Regions from separate parts of the Mycobacterium sp. NGS24 genome, predicted to be linked through region 2. Evidence: riboswitches for the same ligand, from Rfam matches in the RefSeq annotation. Region 2 holds a riboswitch; the other holds the start of a gene.
The links. A riboswitch is a leader RNA that binds a small molecule or an ion and turns the genes downstream of it on or off. The one in region 2 is predicted to bind cobalamin.

Region 1: it holds a riboswitch for cobalamin, as region 2 does, so the genes downstream of both, gjpA (outer membrane porin GjpA) here and AC5Y6Y_RS20020 (PPE domain-containing protein) in region 2, are expected to answer to the same signal.

Annotation. Positions count from the first base shown of each region.
Region 1 covers NZ_JCALDW010000001.1:263,202-266,614, forward strand. The annotation lists gene AC5Y6Y_RS01230 (ABC transporter ATP-binding protein) at 1-165, shown strand, start outside; gene gjpA (outer membrane porin GjpA) at 241-1,467, opposite strand; cobalamin riboswitch at 1,611-1,793, opposite strand; gene mrf (ribosome hibernation factor-recruiting GTPase MRF) at 1,922-3,118, opposite strand; gene rpmB (50S ribosomal protein L28) at 3,231-3,413, shown strand, end outside.
Region 2 covers NZ_JCALDW010000018.1:444-3,856, forward strand. The annotation lists gene AC5Y6Y_RS20020 (PPE domain-containing protein) at 1-1,654, opposite strand, end outside; cobalamin riboswitch at 1,776-1,993, opposite strand; gene AC5Y6Y_RS20025 (cobyric acid synthase) at 2,080-3,413, shown strand, end outside.

The DNA.
Region 1 (3,413 bases), on a different contig from region 2:
CAGATTCTTGTCCTCGATGACGGTCGGATCAGCGCACGCGGACGTCACGAGCAGCTGGTCGCAAACCAGGGGACCTATACCAGGTTCTGGGAAGAGCGGTTGCGTGCCCGAGGCTGGCAACTTCGGCGCGATCAGCCGACCCCTGCTGCGTCCGGGTCGGCATAGCCTGCCCCAGCGGAAGATGCCGCGCCGTGTGGGCACCATTTCTACCGCTGAGGCAGGTGTTCGCCGAGAGTTTGCCTACATCTCGACTGGCAGGGGGGGCGGCTCCAAGCCGCCGCCGAATATCTGTCCGACGATGCTGAACAGATTCGCCGTCGCCGCGATCGGACCGACCGGGAGCGCGGGAATCGGCAGGATGCCTTGGAACTCGTCTTCAGTGAAAGTGAGCTCGACTCCGATCGAGTTCAACAGCGAACCGCCGACGCCGTTATAGATCGGTCCGGCGGCACCGTACACAACCTGCCCCGGACTGAAGAGGCCACCGAAACCAAGGCTCAAGCCGGTGACTTGTTCGGTGCCCCCGGTGGGACCGCTGATGAACTGGTTGACCAGCGGCGCAAGGGGATCCAGGTTCAACGTGGCCCCGTTGAAGAAACCGTCAACGACGTTGGCCGGTGTGTTCAACAGGCCGGTGAGCGCCCCCGTCACATTGCCGCCGGTGATATCGGCGAGGACGCCGCCGGCGCTGTTGAGCAGCGCGACGCCGGGGCTTGCGAATGGACCCACGGCACCCATGAGCAGGCCGCTCAAGGGTGAAGCTGCGAAGTTCAGGACTTCAGTGAGCACTACTCCCACCGGCCCGTCGGGGAGGAAACTCTCGATCAGCCCGGTATAGATTTCGTTGTGCGCGTTGGGCACGTACGTCACCGGGTCGGAGATCGTCTGGGTGATACCGCCAAGCGTGTGCTGGGTGACCGCGAGTGCGAGGTCTCTTGGGGCACCGACCAGGGGTATCGCCTGTGCAGCGGCCTGCAGCTTGGCAAAGAAGCCCGCGGGGTTGGTGACGAGGTGGTTGATGCCACCGGTGAACGTGTTCAGGCCGACCCGCGAGGCTCCGAACACCGTCTCGGCGTTCTGCGCCGTCGTCGCGACGACCTGCTCCCACCGGGTGATCGGGTCGACGGCAGTCGCGGCGGCGGGTGCATGGGATGAGCCCAGTGCGCCGAGCAGGTTCTGCTGCGCGTTGGCGACCTCGGCACTTGTGTAGGCCCCGACGCTGGAATTCATCGAGCTGACGAACTCGGTATGAAACGCCAGCGCGTGTGAGTTGACCGACTGGAACTGCCGGCCGAAGTTCTCGAACAACGACGAGATCGCGATGGAGATCTCGTCCTCGGCTGCGGCCGCGATTCCCGTGGTGGGTCCCGAAACCGTCGCGGCGGCATCGGCGAGCGCTCGGCGGATACCCGACAGATCTTGTGCTGCGCTCTGCATCAGATCCGCGCTTGCGGTCACAAACGACATGCTTGCTCTCCCTTATTCGTTCGCCAGTACGGTGACCGCCGGTCGGAAATTTGCACAGGCGTCGTACGGCCAACCGCACAGGAGGTGGCAAAGGACGCGCAGCATCTGAGGTGGCGGCTTTCTCCGGGGTGCTCCGCCCCGGGTTAGCAGGATGCGATGACACGAGTCTCCTGGCTCTCGGATCGCCGCTCGCCTCGCCTTCCAGCCAAATGGCCGTGGCATGTGAGGGTCGCTCCCCGATGACAGTGGCGGCACCGCGCCGGATTCGCACCGGCTTCCTGCGTCGTCATCGCCGTACGGGCGACATTGTTACACGCCGGGGACCCCCAATGGAACAGGCAGGCCCGCCCCGGCTGCCACGGCGGTGACCTCGTCGGAGCGATGGCATCGCAGCGGCACGGTGTGAGTCCGTCCGTCGCGATTACCGCGCCACCCCTAATTGCCCTCGTTGCAACTAGTTCGCTCGATGGTCGGCGTTCTGAATGGCGGCCATATCGTCGAAAGAATCGGCGGTTTCGGTGAGGTCTTCGCTCCAATCGCCGAACGGATCTGGATAGCGGTCCCAGGCAGCGGGGGAGCAGAGCTCGTCGTCGGTGAGCAGAGCACGGCCGAGACCATCGAGGATTTCGCCGGAGTCCGCGCTGTAGACCAGGATCGTCATTGCCGTGTGCCGGTCGCCGTGCAGGGGGTCCCACCTCAACTGGGCGAGGGCACGGCGTTCGTCGTCGACGCCGGCCAACTCCGCGTCGGTCATGGCAGTGAGCCACTTGCCTGCTGAACCGACCCGCCATCCACCTCCCGCCGATTCCAGCCACATCGCCTGCTGGTCCTGACCGGCTAGCCACAAGCGACCTCGAGTTCGGATCACTCCCTCCAGCAACAGCTCCATGCGGTCGTACAGACGCTGGGGGTGAAACGGACGCTGGGCGCTGAACTCGACAAGTTGGACGGTGCCGGTGGGCTCGAGGGGAGGTTGCCCGGATAGCAACGGGCCGTGCGGATCATCGTCTCGCCCCCGGCGCGCACGACTGTCAAGGCCGGCGAGCACCTGCTCAATTCTGTTCGCTCCGTAGCTGATCCGTGCGCGGGGGGCCAAGCGTCGCAGCACCGTGGCCAGGATTGGCTCCACATCGCTGAGAACGATGACATCCGCGAATTCTGCCTGTCCGACCAGCACCTGCGCCTCGGTACGTCCGTCGTCTAATTCGCCCTCACCCAGAACCTGGCGCAGCCACCGCGACGAGTCGACGCACGTCACGACCGCTGCGATCCGAACATCAAGGGCCGCAGGGCCGTCGATGTAGCCGGGCGCCACCCTGATCCGGACATTGTTGATCGCCCAGCAGATCGGTTCCGGTTCCAGCCAGGGTGCGAGGTGGACCACGATACGGTCCACATCATCGCGGCGGCTCAGCTGACGCAGCAGCACGAGAAGGTCGTTGCGGATGGTGCAGGAAACACATCCGTGTGCGAGCTCGATGCCGATCTCTGCGGTCGTCAACACGCCGTGTTGCAGATTGACCGTCGTGCGGCGCACCGTGTATCCGTCGAAACGATGCTCGACCACGAGCGTTCCACAGGTGCGCAGCAAGGTGCCGACGACCGGATCGGTGTTCTGCTGGCCGGCGACCAAGACAACAGGTTTCCGCATCAGCACCTCTTATCGACAATCATTTTCATTTAGACCGTCCCCAGGGTACCGTCTCGAGGAGGGGCTTGTCGAAAACGATTTTCAATAAGCTGGACTGTCAGGAGGTTGTGGGGTGTCTGCTCGGTGTCAGGTCACAGGACGGGAACCCGGATTCGGTAACGCGGTCTCGCATTCACATCGCAGGACGAGTCGGCGCTGGTCGCCGAACATCCAGAGCAAGACGTACTACCTGCCCTCGGAAGGCCGCCGAGTTCGGTTGCGAGTCAGCGCCAAGGGCATCAAGATCATCGACCGC
Region 2 (3,413 bases):
GTTCCCACGTGTTCGGCAACATCGGGACGCGTGGCGCGGGATCGTCGTCGGCGATCAACCCCACCGGCCTGGCTCCGCGCTCGGGTGCGACACCGGCGAATCCCAGTGTGCCCGCGTTTCTGCCCGACGCACTGACCAAGGCCAACCGGTCGTCGACGGCCACGTTCTCCGTCGGATCCAGATCCGCGTATTCCCGACCGCGGCCGACCACAGAAGCTCTGGTGCGACGGCGTTTTGGCGCACCGGTGGGCTCCTCGGGTGCGGGCGCCGGCGCCGCGGCAGCGGCATCGTCGGGCTCCGATGCCTTCCTCCGCGCTGCGCTGGCCGACCCCCGTTTGGCCGCCAAGCTCAAACCCCCCACCAGGTAGCCGTAGTCCGGCATACCCAGACCGATGCCCGAACCGGTGACCGACGGGGGCGCGGCAGTCGGTGGCGTCACCGGTGCGTGGGCAGGCGACGGCGTCACCGCTTCCACGGCAGTCGGCGTCGGGCCTGGCGTGGAAGACGGGACGCTGGGGACCAACGCCGCCACCGGCGGTTGGGGAGTCGCGCCGGGCAGCGGAGGCGGCGCCGCCGCGGCCAATGCCAGCAAACCTTTGACGCCCAGCGGCGCCAGTACCGCTCCGGCCGCCAGCGGCACCAGCGGAGCGGTCAGCAGCGGCACGACGGCCAGCGTCAGGACCAGAGTGCTCTCCAACGTCGTCTTCAGCAGGGCGATGGTGTCGGTGACCACGGTGCCGATGATCTCGACGGTGACGAACAAGATGGTGAAACCGATGGTCGCCGGATTGCCGGACGCGAACGCCGCGGTGAGGTCGAGCGCGACGAACGAGAACATCTGGGACAGCAGTGTCACATAGGTCGCGAGGTCCATCGGGTAGCCAAGGGCGAACGCGATGTTCAGCGGACTGAAGTAGGTGAGCGGATTGCCGAGGATGACCAGGTAGGGGTCGAAACCGCCGAACATCGCCTGGAAGTACGGGAGATTGGCGATCGCGTCGATGAACGGCTGGATGACGTCGTTGTAGAAAGTGGTGTAGGTCTGCCACAACCACTGCTGGAACTGCTCGAATGGAGTGCTGGATTCCGCTGCTGTGGCGACCCGCTGCGCCTCGGCTCGCAGGATCTCCGGAGCCGGACCGGTTTGCGGGGTGGCGGTCACCGCCGCCGTGGACAACGCCTCGTAGGTGCCCATCACGGTTGCGGCTTGGATCCACATGCGTGCGTAGTCGGCCTCATTGAGTGCGATCGGAATGGTGTTGATGCCAAAGAAGTTGGTGACCGTCAACACCGCGTGCGTGGCGTGATTGGCGGCCAGTTCCACCAGGGTCGGCATCGCCGCGAGCGCGCTCGTGTAGGCGACGGCGGTGGCGTGCTGTTGGGCCGCCTTCGCAGCGCTGTCGGCGCCGGCCTGCGTCAGCCACGCCAGATACGGCGCATGGGCGGCCACATAGCCGGCCGCCGTCGGGCCGGCCCAAGCGCCCGCCGTCACATCGGCCAGCAGCGCGGACAACTCGTCGGCCGCTTCGGTGTAGGTCACGCTGAGTGCGGTCCACTCCGCCGCGGACGCCTCTAATGGGCCCGGTCCGGGCCCGCTGCTCAACAGCGCTGAATGCAGTTCCGGCGGCGAAGCCAACCAGATCGGGGCGGTCATCGAACGTTCCTTTGACACGACGGGATGCCCGTCGCCACTCCCAGAACGCCCAGCCGCTGGAACGATGACATTCCAGCAAAGGCCGTCCGCCCAGTCCACGAGGCGACGTGCGCCGGACACGACGCGTCCGGCACAGCTGGCAGGTCTTCGGACTCACAGGCACGCACCTTCGGTGCACCTACTGGCCGTCGCTTCCCGGCCCGGGCTATGGGCCAGTGCTTATGACGGCGTTCGTTCCTGCATACCGCTGCGGGACAGTCCCGGATTTCCACCGGGTTCCCTCTTGCGACGAACCTGAAGGAGCGTTCGCCGCTCGATGCCGGCGACTCCTCACGTTGCCACCAGCAAACCAGCTGCGGGCATCAGAATACTTGACACCCCGCCCTTGAGGCCAGTCGTCGCGAAGGACTGGCATGCTCGTGCTGATGTCTGGGCTGCTGGTGGCGGGTACGACGAGCGACGCCGGCAAGAGCACCGTCGCCGCCGGACTGTGCCGCGCCCTGGTGCGGCGCGGAGTGCGGGTGGCGCCCTTCAAAGCGCAGAACATGTCCAACAACTCGATGGTCTGTGTTGGTGCGGACGGCGCGGGAGCAGAGATCGGGCGCGCGCAATGGGTGCAGGCACTCGCGGCTCGAGTCGTGCCTGAGCCCGCCATGAACCCGGTGCTGCTCAAGCCGGGCAGCGACCACCGCAGCCACGTGGTGTTGATGGGCAGACCGTGGGGGGAGTTGGACTCGACGGATTGGTTCCAAGGACGCCGGACGCTCGCCGCGGCGGCACACCGCGCCTTCGACGACCTCGCCGGCCGTTACGACGTCATTGTCGCCGAAGGGGCCGGCAGTCCGGCCGAAATCAACTTGCGCGCAGGCGATTACGTCAACATGGGACTGGCCCGGCACGCGGGACTGCCGACTGTGGTGGTCGGTGACATCGACCGCGGCGGGGTGTTCGCAGCGTTTCTGGGCACCGTCGCGCTGCTGTCCGCCGAGGACCAGGCGTTGATCGCGGGGTTCGTGGTCAACAAGTTCCGCGGTGACCTCGACCTGCTCGCGCCGGGTCTGCGTGACCTGGAACGGCTCACCGGGCGACGGGCGTACGGCACCCTGCCGTGGCATCCCGACCTGTGGCTGGACTCGGAGGACGCGCTCGATCTGACGGGCCGGCGCGCAGCCGGGCCGGCCCGCCGGGTGGTCGTGGTGCGGCTTCCCCGGATCAGCAACTTCACCGACATCGACGCTTTGGGGCTGGAACCCGAAGTGGACGTCGTGTTCGCCGCAGACCCCCCGGCGCTGGGCGATGCGGACCTCATCGTGCTGCCGGGTACCCGCGCGACGATCGCCGACCTGGCCTGGTTGCGCTCGCGGGACTTGGACCGCGCGGTGCGGTTGCACGTCGCGGCGGGTAAGCCACTGCTGGGGATCTGCGGCGGGTTCCAGATGCTGGGCCGGGTGATCCGGGACCCGCATGGCGTCGAAGGGGCCGGACCTGCCGAGGTCCCCGGCCTTGGTCTGCTCGACGTGACGACGACGTTCGACGCCCAGAAGGTGCTGCGGCTGCCGCGCGGTGAGGGGCTGGGGGTGCCGGCGTCCGGGTACGAGATTCACCACGGCCGGGTCGAGGTCGGCGCCGCAGACCCGTTTCCCGGCGGTGCGCGCGCCGCTGCCGTGTTCGGCACCATGTGGCACGGTTCTCTGGAAGGTGACGCCCTGCGCGAGGTCTTCCTGCGTGAGACACTCGGGATCGCCCCGTCGGGCACCCG